One region of the Nocardioides nitrophenolicus genome, then DNA from elsewhere that is predicted to be linked to it. Evidence: predicted binding sites of a transcription regulator. Region 1 holds the regulator's gene; each other region holds the start of a gene.
The links. The regulator LexA, encoded in region 1, represses DNA repair genes until DNA is damaged. The targets are predictions, from matches to a motif close to TCGAACANNTGTTCGA.
Positions count from the first base shown of each region.

Region 2: the regulator LexA is predicted to act here: its motif matches at 1,778-1,793, upstream of JOD66_RS02935 (HNH endonuclease signature motif containing protein).
Region 3: the regulator LexA is predicted to act here: its motif matches at 3,439-3,454, upstream of JOD66_RS13310 (HNH endonuclease signature motif containing protein).

Region 1 is NZ_JAFBBY010000001.1:1,308,077-1,312,219, forward strand. It holds gene JOD66_RS06420 (vitamin B12-dependent ribonucleotide reductase) at 1-100, opposite strand, end outside; gene nrdR (transcriptional regulator NrdR) at 265-756, opposite strand; gene JOD66_RS06430 (hypothetical protein) at 1,119-1,448, shown strand; gene JOD66_RS06435 (LysM peptidoglycan-binding domain-containing protein) at 1,617-2,006, opposite strand; gene lexA (transcriptional repressor LexA) at 2,290-3,039, shown strand; gene JOD66_RS06445 (MXAN_6640 family putative metalloprotease) at 3,107-4,143, shown strand, end outside.
Region 2 is NZ_JAFBBY010000001.1:602,650-606,792, reverse strand. It holds gene JOD66_RS28065 (hypothetical protein) at 1-938, shown strand, start outside; gene JOD66_RS02940 (prepilin peptidase) at 920-1,729, shown strand; gene JOD66_RS02935 (HNH endonuclease signature motif containing protein) at 1,966-3,237, shown strand; gene JOD66_RS02930 (DUF6458 family protein) at 3,244-3,450, opposite strand; gene JOD66_RS02925 (hypothetical protein) at 3,510-3,713, opposite strand; gene cls (cardiolipin synthase) at 3,857-4,143, opposite strand, start outside.
Region 3 is NZ_JAFBBY010000001.1:2,737,593-2,741,735, reverse strand. It holds gene JOD66_RS13325 (D-alanine--D-alanine ligase family protein) at 1-150, opposite strand, end outside; gene alr (alanine racemase) at 147-1,310, opposite strand; gene JOD66_RS13315 (M15 family metallopeptidase) at 1,307-1,930, opposite strand; gene JOD66_RS13310 (HNH endonuclease signature motif containing protein) at 2,016-3,425, opposite strand; gene JOD66_RS13305 (hypothetical protein) at 3,584-3,775, shown strand; gene JOD66_RS13300 (hypothetical protein) at 3,751-4,143, opposite strand, start outside.

The DNA of each region.
Region 1 (4,143 bases):
GGTGCACCCCCTCGGTGCTGAAGACCCGCTGGATCTTCAGTCCGTTCGTGGGGTAGCTGGCCGTCTCGCTGGGCGTCTGGCTGCGGGCCGTCTCGGTCATGGCTCTCCTGGTCTCCTCTGTCGGCGTGTCTGTCGGCGGTCTGTCGCGGGCGGTGCGTGTGGGCGGAGCGTCGGCGATGCGGCGGGAGCCGCGCGGGCTCCCGCGGAACGGGGAAGGTGGTGGCCCGGCAGGCAGCTTCCCCACTACCTGCCGGGCGTCTGTGGTCAGCCCGTCGCGGCGGGCTGGGCTCCCTCGGACTGGAGCTGGCGCTCGGCCCGCATCAGGGAGATCTCGTTCTCGAAGTCGGCGGCCGAGTCGAAGCCGCGGTAGACGGAGGCGAAGCGGAGGTAGGCGACCTCGTCGAGACGGCGCAGCGGCGAGAGGATCGCCAGGCCCACCTCGTGGGCCGCGATCTCGGGGCTGCCGGCCAGCCGGAGCTGGTCCTCGACCTCCTGGCCCAGCCGGGCCAGGTCGTCCTCGTCCACCGGGCGACCCTTGCAGGCCTTGCGGACACCGGCGACGGCCTTCTCGCGGGTGAACGGCTCGGTCGCGCCGGAGCGCTTGAGCACGGTCAGCTGCATGGCCTCGACGGTCGTGAACCGCTTCTCACAGCTCGGCGACTGGCAGACCCGGCGACGCCGGATCGAGCAGCCGTCGTCGGAGACGCGGGAGTCGAGGACCTTGGTGTCGTGGTGCTTGCAGTACGGACAGTGCATGGGTCCCCTCCTTCCCGAGCCTACGACCTGTGGACAAGCCCCAGCCTGTGGAAAAGTCGGGGCGATCTGTGCGTTTCCACTCTTGTCCTGTGGGTGACGAAGGGTCGCCTTGTGGACTAGATGTGGAGAACTACATCGTTGTAACTACTAGATGTAGTGGTAACCGTACGCCTCGGCCACCAGTGATGCAAGCGCGGGCCGCGGCGAGTTCGAGAGCGGGTCGCGTCCGACGGCATTTGCGCAGGTCACCCCGCATGACAGCCCCGGCGACGGCTCCGGAACCGGCGTTTCGCGGCCGGCCAAGCGGGGTCGAGGGCGCGTTGGCTGAGCATTCCACCCACCCATCGGCAACAATGACCGCCGTGACGGGTGGCAAGCGGGCTGGCGATCGAGCGAAGGCGACGTTCCGTCCCGCCCTGCTGCTCATCGCCGCGGGCGCCACCGCCTCCGTGGTCGCGTGGGGATATCTCGTCATCGCCGCGATCGACTTCGGCGCGACCGGACGCCACGACGGCAAGACCAGCGCGTGGGTGCTGATGGGCGTCGCGTCGCTGGGCGCCATGCTCTGCCTGTTCCTCACCTTCATGCTGGCGATCCGCCTCTCCCGCGCGCTCGGCATGTCCCACCACCACGAGCCGCGGCCCAAGCGGGACCCGGCCACCCCCAAGGGCGGCAAGCGCGCCGCTCGCTGACCGCGCGACGTACGCCGCGGCCACGCGACCCGAGGACGCGCGAGGGGCGGGATCCGGTTCGGTCGGATCCCGCCCCTCGTCTTCCCCAAGGCCAATGCTGGCCGGTCTCCGCTGGGGTCGAGTCAGCGGAGAGCTCGTGGACGGGCGGCGCGGCCGCCCGGGAACCGCTCAGTGCGTCGGGACGCGCAGCTCCTGGCCGACGTAGACCACGCTGCCGTCGAGGGTGTTGAGCTGCTGGATCGTCTGCATCATGTCGCGCACGTCGTCGCCCGAGGTGGCGGCCGCGTCGCTGGCGATGTCCCACAGCGTGTCGCCCGGACCGACCGTCACCAGCTGGACCTGCGGCGCGCCGCCGCCGTCGCGGGTGGCGGCGGAGCCGGCGGCGAGCCAGACCGCGGCCAGGGTGACGGCGACCAGGGCCAGCAGGAACACGACCGCACGGCCGCGCCGGGTCAGCCGGACCTGGCCCCGCGGAGCGGGGCGAGCGGCGACGGGGCGGGCGGCGGTCGCCGAGCGGCGGACCTGGGTGACACGGGGTGCGACGGTGAGGGTGCTCATGGTGATGACCTCCGGGGGAAGGGACGGGGCTGTCTGCAACCAGGGAGGTTGTATCCAGGGGGTCCGACGGAAGGTGTTCGATCAGGCGTTCGATCGAACATGTGTACGAGATTAGATCAGGTGTTCGAAGATTTCCAGCACCGTTCGAAAGTTCGTTCGACCGGCGTGTCGCGACACGCGGTTCGAACAGGTGTTTGAAACCGGCGGGTGGGTTCGGTTAGCGTCGTCACACGGGCCCGGTCGATCCGGGCCACACCACCCGATCCGATCTGGAGGGCGATCCATGGCTGAGCGCAAGGGCACTGAGCGCAAGGACGGCGGGCCGGCCAGCAGCGTCACCGAGCTGCCCGACGGCCCCGCCGACGCGACCGGGCTGACCCCGCGCCAGCAGCGGGTCCTGGCCCACATCAAGGACAGCATCGAGAAGCGGGGCTACCCGCCCAGCATGCGCGAGATCGGCCAGGCGGTCGGGCTCACCAGCACCTCCAGCGTCGCCCACCAGCTGCGCACCCTCGAGGAGAAGGGCTACCTCAAGCGCGACCCCAACCGGCCCCGCGCGCTCGAGGTGTTCCTGCCCGAGGTGATGGCGGCGCGCCGAGCGATGGGCGCCGCCGAGGAGACGACGTACGACGAGACCGGGATCGGCGACGCCGCGCCGGCGCCCGCCAACGTCCCCGTCGTCGGCCGGATCGCGGCCGGTGGCCCGATCCTCGCCGAGGAGCGGGTCGAGGACGTCTTCCCGCTTCCGCGCCAGCTCGTCGGCGACGGCCAGCTGTTCCTGCTCGAGGTCAGCGGCGAGTCGATGATCGAGGCCGCGATCTGCGACGGCGACTACGTCGTCATCCGCCAGCAGCCCACGGCCGAGAACGGCGAGATCGTCGCCGCGATGATCGACGGCGAGGCGACGGTCAAGACCTTCCAGCGCAAGGCAGGTCAGGTCTGGCTGCTCCCCCACAACCCGGCGTTCGAGCCGATCGACGGCACGAACGCGACCATCCTCGGCAAGGTGACGGCGGTGCTCCGGCGGGTGTGAGGTTTGCCCGACCGGCCGGTGACATAGGGTCAGCCATGTCCTGTCGCCCTACCCTAGGCCGGTCCTGATGCCTCGTCGCAGCCACTTCCCCTTCATCGGGCTGCCCCTCCCCCTCCTGCTCAGCGCTCTGCTCGCGGCCCTGCTCGCCGTGCCCTTCCTGGGCGCCGCGGCGCAGGCCGACGACACCGTCCCCGCGCCCCCTGCCGGCGTCGCCGTGCCCGTCGACGTCGACGACACCGCCCAGGAGACCGCCGAGCAGGCGCTCGCGACGGTGCAGGACATCGTGGAGACGGCGCCGACGGGCACCCCCGAGACCGGTGCCGACCTGACCATGGCGCTGCGCGACCTCGCGCTGACCCGCGACGACCTGCCGGCCGGTCTGCAGGACGACGCCGCCCGGCTGCTCGCCCGCCCCGGCACCGGCTACCGGCCGCCGCCGGGCTCGGGTGGCATCGAGTGCACCAACGGCTCCGGGCTCCCCTGCTACACCGCGCCCGAGGCGACCCCCGAGTGCGGCGGCAACATCTGCGTCCACTACGTCGCGAGCTCGTCCGACGCCTCCTCCCAGGCCTGGGCGCAGCAGGTCCGGTCCGTCATGACGAACGTCGCGAGCCGCTACGTCGCCGCGGGCTACCGCACTCCCGTCGGCGACGGGGCCGTGGGCCAGGCCGCCGGCGGCACCGGCAACGGCGCCAACGTCTTCGACGTCTACCTCGCCGACCTCGGCAAGCGCGGCCTCTACGGCTACTGCACGACCGACCAGCGGGTCGCCGGCCACGTGACGGCGGCGGCGTACTGCGTCCTCGACAACGACTACGCCGAGTTCGGCCCGGTCCCCGGCCCGATCGGCAATCTCCAGGTGACCGCGGCCCACGAGTACTTCCACGCGGTGCAGTTCGCCTACGACGTCAACGAGGACACCTGGCTGCTCGAGGCCACGGCCACCTGGGCCGAGGACGAGGTCTACCCGGACATCAACGACAACCGCCAGTACCTCAAGGGCGGACCGCTCGGCCAGCCCGCGCAGCCGATGGACCACCGCCAGGGCCTCGCGCCGTACGGCGCCTGGATCTTCTTCAAGTACCTCAGCGAGCACTTCCCCGC
Region 2 (4,143 bases), 710 kb from region 1:
CCAAGGCCACCGTCACCTACTCCCTCCGGGGCGGCACGGCAGCCGCCGACCCGTACCGGGTCGGCCAGGTCAAGCTCGAGCTGTCCCTCGCCTGGGACGGCCAGTCCGGGGACACCACCGGCGGGACGACGACGCTGAAGGTCGACGGATTCGCTCCGAGCACGTCGGTCCCGGCGGGCGCGATCCTCACCGGCGCGACGGTCCATGTCGACCACTCCGAGAGTGTGACCGCCGGGTCGTCGGGGTCGGTCACCCTCGGCGTCGGCGGCTGGTCGTACACCAGTCCGACGATCACGCCGAGCACGTCACTCACGACCGAGAACCTGGTCGTCCCGGTCGCCAGCCTGAACGCCTTGCAGAGCCAGATCCACGCCAACGGCTACACCAAGGCGAGTGTGGCGTACACGGCGAAGGCAGCCGCCGGCACGACCACCACGCTCAAGTCGATCACGCTCGAGCTGAAGTACTACCTCCCCGTACTCCGGGCGCAGAGTGGCTGCGTCACCGCTCCGTTGGCTGGCGGTGGATGCTCCTTCCTCTGGACCGACTCCGACCACGGCAACAACAAGGTCTCCTTGTACATGCAGGGCACGACCTACGTCCCCAAGGCAGACGTGAACCTGACCCTCAGCAACTTCGGTGCGCAGGTGCTGAAGTTCGGGCTGATCGCGCGCCAGATGGAGTTCAACATCAACAACGGCAACCCGCGCTACACCGGGCCGGTGTTCCAGATCCCGGACAACACCTTCACCACCGGATTCGTCAGCAGCGTCGTCCAGCTCGAGGTGCATCTGTGTCTCGGGGAGTCGACGGTGAGCACCGACTGCAAGGCGAGAGCGCCGGCGCTCACCTCGCGCGTGCAGTTCTACGACCCCACGGGGGTTCCGGTGCCGTTCGCCCGACAGGTGACTCCACTGAGTTGGAACCACACACGCTGAGCGAGCACCAGGCACTCGACGTCCTCGTCCCCGTCCTCGCCGGCGTCCTCGGGCTGGCGATCGGGTCGTTCCTCAACGTCGTGGCGCACCGGGTGCCGGCGGGGGAGTCGGTGGTCAGCCCGCCGTCGGCGTGCCCCCGGTGCGGGCACCCGATCCGCAACCGGCACAACGTCCCCGTGCTCGGCTGGCTGGTGCTGCGGGGGCGGTGCTTCGACTGCGGGGAGCCGATCAGCGTGCGCTACCCGCTGGTGGAGGCGGGAACCGGCATCGCGTTCGCCGGGGTCGCCGCGCGGTTCGGGGTGGACGAGTGGCGGTTGCTACCGGCGTACCTCGCCTTCGCGGCGATCGCGATCGTCCTCGCGCTGATCGACGTCGACGTACGCCGCCTGCCGGACGCGATCGTGCTGCCGTCGTACCCGGTGCTGGGGGTGCTGCTGGCGCTCGGCGGGGACGGTCCCGCGCTGCTCCGGGCGGCCGAGGGGGCGGTGGTCCTCGGGGCGTTCTTCTTCGTCGTCTGGTACGTCGCGCCCGGCGGGATGGGCTTCGGCGACGTGAAGCTGTCGGGCCTGGTGGGCGCGATGACGGCGTACCTGACGTGGGGGACCTTCCTGACGGGGGCCTTCCTCGCGTTCGTGCTCGGTGCGGTGGCCGGGCTGCTCCTGATGGCCGGTGGGAAGGCAGGGCGCCGGACCGCGGTGCCGTTCGGGCCGTTCCTGGTGCTGGGCGCGTGGAGCGCGATCCTGGGGGCCGGATACCTGGGTGACGCCTACCTGAGGTCGATCGGCCTGTGACAGCCTGTGACGGCCTGTGACAGCCTGTGACGCCACCTGTGGAACGATTCGAACTTCTGTTCGAAGTGGTGTAGGGTGGGTCCAGGCCGTACGGCGGGATGCTTCGAGTGGTTCCGGGGACCTGAGGCCGAGCGTTGCCGGACATGGCGCGCACCTGTGTGGTGCGTCACGACCGCTGAGCCCGAGGGGTTCCTCCGTGCAGGGCGAGACCGTGTTGTCGCGCCCTGGGAGTTTCAATGTCTGCCGCTGTTCTCACCGCACCGCACCCGATCGTGGGGTGTGCTGCTGAGTTGAGCGCGGTGTTGGCCCGGGTGGGGCAGGTGCAGCCGGTGTTCATGTCGGTGGCGGACAAGGAGTCCGCGCTGGTGGGTCTGGCTCGGGTCGAGGCGCAGGTGGCCGAGCTCAAGGCCCGGGTTTTGGCGGCGGGTGAGGATGTCGCGGTGGCTCACGGGGCTCGGGACGTGGCGGCCTGGCTGGCCCAGGCGACCCGCTCTGATCCGGCCCCCGTGCGCGCGGAGCTTCGTCTGGCGCGGGCGCTCGAGCAGCGTGTGGTGGTGGCGGCGGGGATGCGGTCGGGTGAGGTGTCGCCCGCGCAGGCGCGGGTGATCGCCCGGGCGGTCGCGGACCTGCCGGCGGGTCTGGGTCCCGAGCTGGCTACGCGGGCGGAGGCGACGTTGGTGGGCTATGCCGCGCAGCATTCGCCGCGGGAGTTGAAGCGTCTGGGGCGTCGGATCCTGGAGGTGGTGGCGCCGGAGGTGGTGGAGGCCGAGGAGGGGCGCCGGTTGGAGGATGAGGAGCGTCGGGCGCGGGAGACGGCGTCGTTGCGGTTCCATGATCTGGGTGATGGCCGGACCCGGGTCGCGGGAGTGTTGCCGACGCCGGTGACCCAGCGGCTGGAGCACTACCTGCAGGCGTTCACCTCACCGCGCCGGACCGGCCGTGACGGCCCTGGTGACGGCCCTGGTGTTGGGGGCGGTGTTGAGCGGCTGCCGCGGCATCGTGCCTACGCGGATGCGTTCGCGGCGTTGTTGGAGCGGCTCGATCCGGCGCGGTTGCCCGAGCATGGTGGGGACGCGACGACGGTGCTGGTCACCATCGACCTGGCCGCGCTGCGGGCCGACCTGGCGGTGGCCGAGGTGATCGGCGGTGATGGGGTGGAGTCGATCTCGGCGGGGCAGGCGCGGCGGTTGGCGTGTGGGGCGGGGATCGTGCCGGTGGTGTTGGGTGGTCGGGGTGAGGTGCTCGACCTGGGGCGGCGTCGGCGGTTGTTCTCGCGGGCGCAGCGGCGGGCGTTGCGGGTGCGGGATCGGCGGTGTCGGGCCGAGGGGTGCACGATCCCGGCGGTGTGGACCGAGGCTCATCATCTTCAGCCGTGGTCGTGGGGTGGGCGGACCGATCTGGGCAACGCGGTCAGTCTGTGTTCGCACCACCATCACCGCATCCATGACCGGGCCTACCGTGCGGAGCGGTTGGCGAGCGGCGACGTCCGGTTCCACCGACGCACGTGAGGAGGCTCAGGGACGGTCGTCGTACCGGTGCACCACGCGGTCGCGGCGCCACGGCGGCGCGACGATCAACGACAGCACGATCGCGAGGACGCCGGCGACGATCAGGATGGTGCCGAGTGCGTCGTCGTTCACGTACTTGATGTCGACGGTCACCACGTCGAGAGCGAGGACGAGGCCGGCGACGAGGAGGAGGATGCCGAGTCCGATGTACATGGCAGGGAGATGCCCGGAAACGGCCGCGGCAGACGGGTGCGTCGGCGGATCGGTGGGGGTCAGCGCTGGGTGAAGCAGACCAGGCAGGACCGCGGGTCGTGCTGGAGGTGGCTCTCGTGCAGCCGGGACGCACGGAGCAGGAGGTCGTCCAGCGCGCGCTCCGAGGCCGCGATCTCGAGGATCGCCGCCTCGAGGTCGGGGGAGAGCAGCCCCGGTGCGTGCCGGCCGTCGGGCTCGACGACGGTGGCTTCGAGTGCGCTCATGGGTCCTCCCAGGTCCTGCCGAGACTCCGTGGTCCTTCGAGGATCGGGGGCGGCGAGCGCGCGGGCAACGGGTGGGGCGAAGGTCCGGCCGGTCGCCGGCCGGGGCTGGTCCGTTCGGGCCAGCGGGCAGGGACCGGGGGTCCTCACTGCAGGGCGGCGGTCAAGCGGGCCACGTTGTCGACGTACTTCGCGCCCGGGGAGCGCTCCTGCCACGCGTCGAGGGTGAGCTCCTTCGACAGGGCGCGGTAGGTGTCCTCGACGCGTCGCATCTTCGCCACGACGGCGGGGTCGGGCATCATCAGCGACACCTCGTAGTTGAGCGCGAACGAGCGCATGTCCATGTTGCTGGAGCCGACCACGGCGACCTGGTCGTCGATGGTGAAGTGCTTCGAGTGGAGGATGTACGGCGCCGGGTACTGGTAGATCCGGA
Region 3 (4,143 bases), 1.4 Mb from region 1:
ATCGCGCCAGGTGCCGTCGCGGCCGATGGTGAGCGGGACGACGTCGTACGTCGCCGGGTCGAGCGCGCCCGCGACCGACGCCGCGGAGGCGAGCGAGACGTCGTGCTCGCAGTTCTGGCCGCCGCCGATCACGGCCACCCGGGTCCTCATCGCCGCCCCTCGGACGCGAGGGCGCGCAGGTGGGCGGCCGCGCGGACGACGCGCGGGACCCGGGCGCCGATCCCGGTGACCACCTCGTGCTCGATGGTGCCGGCCCAGGCCGCCCACTCGGCGGCGGTCGGCGCGCCGTCGGGTCCCGGCCCGAAGACGGTCGCGATCTCGCCGGCCTGCGCTCCCTCGGCGCCGAGGTCGACGACCACCTGGTCCATCGAGATCCGGCCGACGACCGGGCGCCGCACGCCGCGGACCAGCACCTCGGCGCGCTCGGAGGCGACCCGGGGCAGGCCGTCGGCGTACCCGAGCGGGAGCAGGCCGAGGTGAGTGGCGCGGCTGGTGCGGTGGGCGTGGCCGTAGCCGACCGGGGTCCCGGCGCGCACCCGGCGTACCTGCACCAGCGGTGCGGTCAGCGTCATCGCGGGCTCCAGCGCGGTGGTCCCGGACGGGTCGATGCCGACCAGGCCGGCGCCGACCCGGCTCATCGTGTGGTGGGTGCGCGGGTCGGTCAGGGTCGCGGCGGTGGCGGCCAGATGGCGCTCCCGCGGACGCAGCCCGGCGGCGCGGGCGACCTCGACGGCCCACGCGAACCGCGTCCGGCCGCGCGCGTTGCAGGCGTCGGCCGGGTCGTCGGCGCAGCCGAGATGCCCCATCACACCGACGACCGCCACGTCGCTCCGCTGCTCCGCACGTCGGGCGGCCCGGCACAGCGCGGTCCACTCCGTGGGCTCGGCGCCGTCGCGGGCCATGCCGGCGTCGACGTGCAGGTGGATCCGCAGCTTCCCCGGGGCGGCGGCGACGGCCGCGAGGTGGGCGAGACTCGGGACGGCGACCTCCACGTCCCGGACGGCGGCCGCAGGGAAGTCGGCGTCGACCGGGTTGAGCCAGCTCAGGATCGGTACGACGAAGCCCGCGTCGCGCAGCGCGAACGCCTCGGCGAGGCTGGTGACGCCGAGCCGGGTCGCGCCGTGCGCCAGCGCGGTGCGCGCCACGTCGGCGGCGCCGTGCCCGAACCCGTCGGCCTTCACCACGGCCATCAGCTCGCCGCTCGCCCGATCGGCGAGGGCGCGGGTGTTGCGGGCGACGGCGCCGAGGTCGACGGTGAGCCGCGGCGTGCTCGTCGTCGCCGGCCGGGTGGCCACCGCGAGCCCGGTCATGCCGCCACCGCGGTCGCCAGCGGGCCGTAGCGCGCGTGCGGCGCCTGGGTGAGCAGCGCCCAGTACCGGTCGCCGTAGCTCCAGTGCCACCACTCCGTCGGGTAGTTCACCAGTCCCTGCGAGCCCAGCACCCTCGCTAGCAGCGTGCGATGCGCCCGCGCGTCCTGCCCGATCCCCGCCGCCGCGAACCAGCACCGGCCGTCGCTCTGCTCGGGCGTCGCGTCGATCGGCGTACCGAGGTCGAGCTCGTCGCCGGTGATGTCCACCAGGGTCAGGTCGACCGCCGCCCCGGCGACGTGCGGCGCCACGTCGAGCGGAGCCACGAAGCGACTGGTCAGCCGCTCCAGCGCCTGGTCGCCGATGCCGGGGTGCAGCGCGGCCAGCTCGGCGCCGTACGCCGCCACGATGGCGCGCTGCTCGGCCTCCGGCCGGAAGCCCTCCACCACCCGCAGCCGGACACCGGCCGGCAGCAGCCGGTCGGCCGCGACCAGCCGGTCGGCGAGGTCCGCGCGCACCAGGGCGCCGGCGGGCGAGAGGTCCAGCGGGAGCCGCACCAGCGGCTCCCCGCACTCGACCACGGGCACCGCGCGAACGCGGGGATCGGACAACAGGATCGTCATGCGTCCACGCTAGGAACGCGACAGGTCGCGCCGCCTCCGCCTGAGGTGCCGGGGCCCGGTCCTCAGGTGCCGGACACCTGGCACCTCACGCCGCGCGTGGTCGGGCGGGTGCGTAGGCCATCCCGGCCTTGCGGAGGTTGTCGAGGGTGTTGCGTGGTGGTGGTGTCCAGACGGGTTGGCCGGTGTCAGGGTCGATGTGGACCACCCAGGGGGTTTGGTGGGTCAGGGTGTGGTGGTGGCGGCAGAGCATGATGAGGTTGTCGAGGCTGGTGGTGCCTTGTTCGGCCCAGTGGGTGATGTGGTGGGCGTCGCAGGCCAGTGGCATGCGGGTGCAGCCGGGGAAGGCGCAGTGTCGGTCCCGGATCACCAGCGCGGTCCACAGGGCGGGGGTGACGAGGCGTTGGGCCCGGCCCACGTCGAGGACCTGGCTGTGGGTGCCGAGGACGGCGGGGATGATCTCGGCGTCGCACGCGATCCGGCGTATCGCGGTCGCGGAGAGCCGGGCCCCGGTGGGGGCCTGGCCCTCACGCGCGAGTCCGGTGTCGATGACTTGTTGGCGGAGGCTGTCGTGGTCGATCAACACGATGACCCGGGGCTTGGCGCCGTGGTCGCTCGGGAGGTCATCGGTGAGGGTGAGCCGGTCACAGGCGTCGACCAGGGCGTCCCACAGCCGGGCGCCGGCGTCACGGACATCGCGTCCGTCGTGGGCGCATTCGGGATCCAGGCAGGCCCGGGCGGTGGCCACCCCGTCGGTGTCGTAGGCCGGGGCCCCGGCCGGCCGGGGGATCCCACCGCAGGCGCTCGGCGCGGAGGTCACCGGGGCCGCGAGCGGCAGCAGGACCGCCTTGATCGCCTCGGTGTCCTCGAGGGTGCCGTAGCCCTTGACCCGGACCCCGCCGAGACCGTCCTCGGCGAAGGACAGGTACCGGGCGTGGTGGGCACCGCGTTCGGCCTTGGCCTTCTCCTTGTCCGCGTTGACGAGTGCGGCGTCGGGGTCGAGTCCACGCACGACATCACTGAACGCGTTCTGCAGGTCGGAGGCGTCGTAGTGGTGACGCTCGACGAGGTCGAGCAGCTCGGCGGCGACCGCGGTGCGGAACTCGGGCACTCGGGGCAGGGTGTGGACCTTGGCCGCGATCGCGCGGGCCTGGGGCAGGGTCACGTGTCCGGTTTCGAGGGCGGTCTGGACCTCGGGCAGGTCGCGCAGCTGTTCGACCGCGCGGACCAGTCCGCCGCCGCTGCCCTTGTGGCCGCCGGTGAGGTGGGTGAGGTAGTCCTTGACCGAGGCCCAGCCCAGTTCACGGACCGCGTCGGTGGCCTCGAGTCGTTCGATGCCTCGCAGCAGGGCGGCGTCGAGGAACGAGCGGGCCGCCGTGATCGACTCGACCACATTCACCGCATCAGGGCCCTCGAGGCCCTGCCAGTCCAGGCGGGCCAGCTCGGCGGCGCGGTCGGCCGCGGCCGTAGCCGTGGAGAGCGCCCCGAGTGTAGACATGCGCTCATCCTAATCGAACATGTGTTCGAACGCAAGGTAACCTGAGCTGTCTCCTTGTGATGTCTCAGGACTTACCTGACACTTCTTCGGGTCCCTGTCCTCCGCGTGGTCGGCCGTTGCCGTCGTATCGGACGCCGACGGGGGCGCGTTGGTGCTCGATGCAGGATCTCGCCTTCGAGGTCGGCGACGGTGATGGTGTCGCGCTCGACGATCACCAAGACCTGCTGGAAGCCGTAGCGTCCGTCGACCTTGTAGTTGGCCCAGCCAGCATGGAGGTGCCCGCCGTGCTCAGCTTTCTGATGCTCGTGCCGGGCAGCGCTGGGTGTCACCCGGGCGCCATGTCGATGTAGATGGCCTGATGATTGCCAGGGTCGCCCAATGCCCAGCACTCGAAGCAGTTCACGTCTGCCTTGAAGTAGACACGGTCAGGCTCACATCTCGGCTCATCCTCCTGCCCGATGCGTGCCGCCAGATCGAACGCGCCAGCTCCCCCGCGAACGCGGAGCAGGTCGGGAAAGGCTTCTGCTATTGCGAGAACGGCAATCCCTGAATCCAGACAGAAGCGGAAAGGCGAGCCGTTCCAGTTGGGAAGTGGCTTCCATCCATCGGCTGCGAGATCGGCATTCAGCGTGCTGACGAGGACGCCCTCTACCCAGTCGGATTCCGGATCTGCTGAAAAGCACAGCGTGACATCAAGCTGTGCGTCGGCGAACGCTGC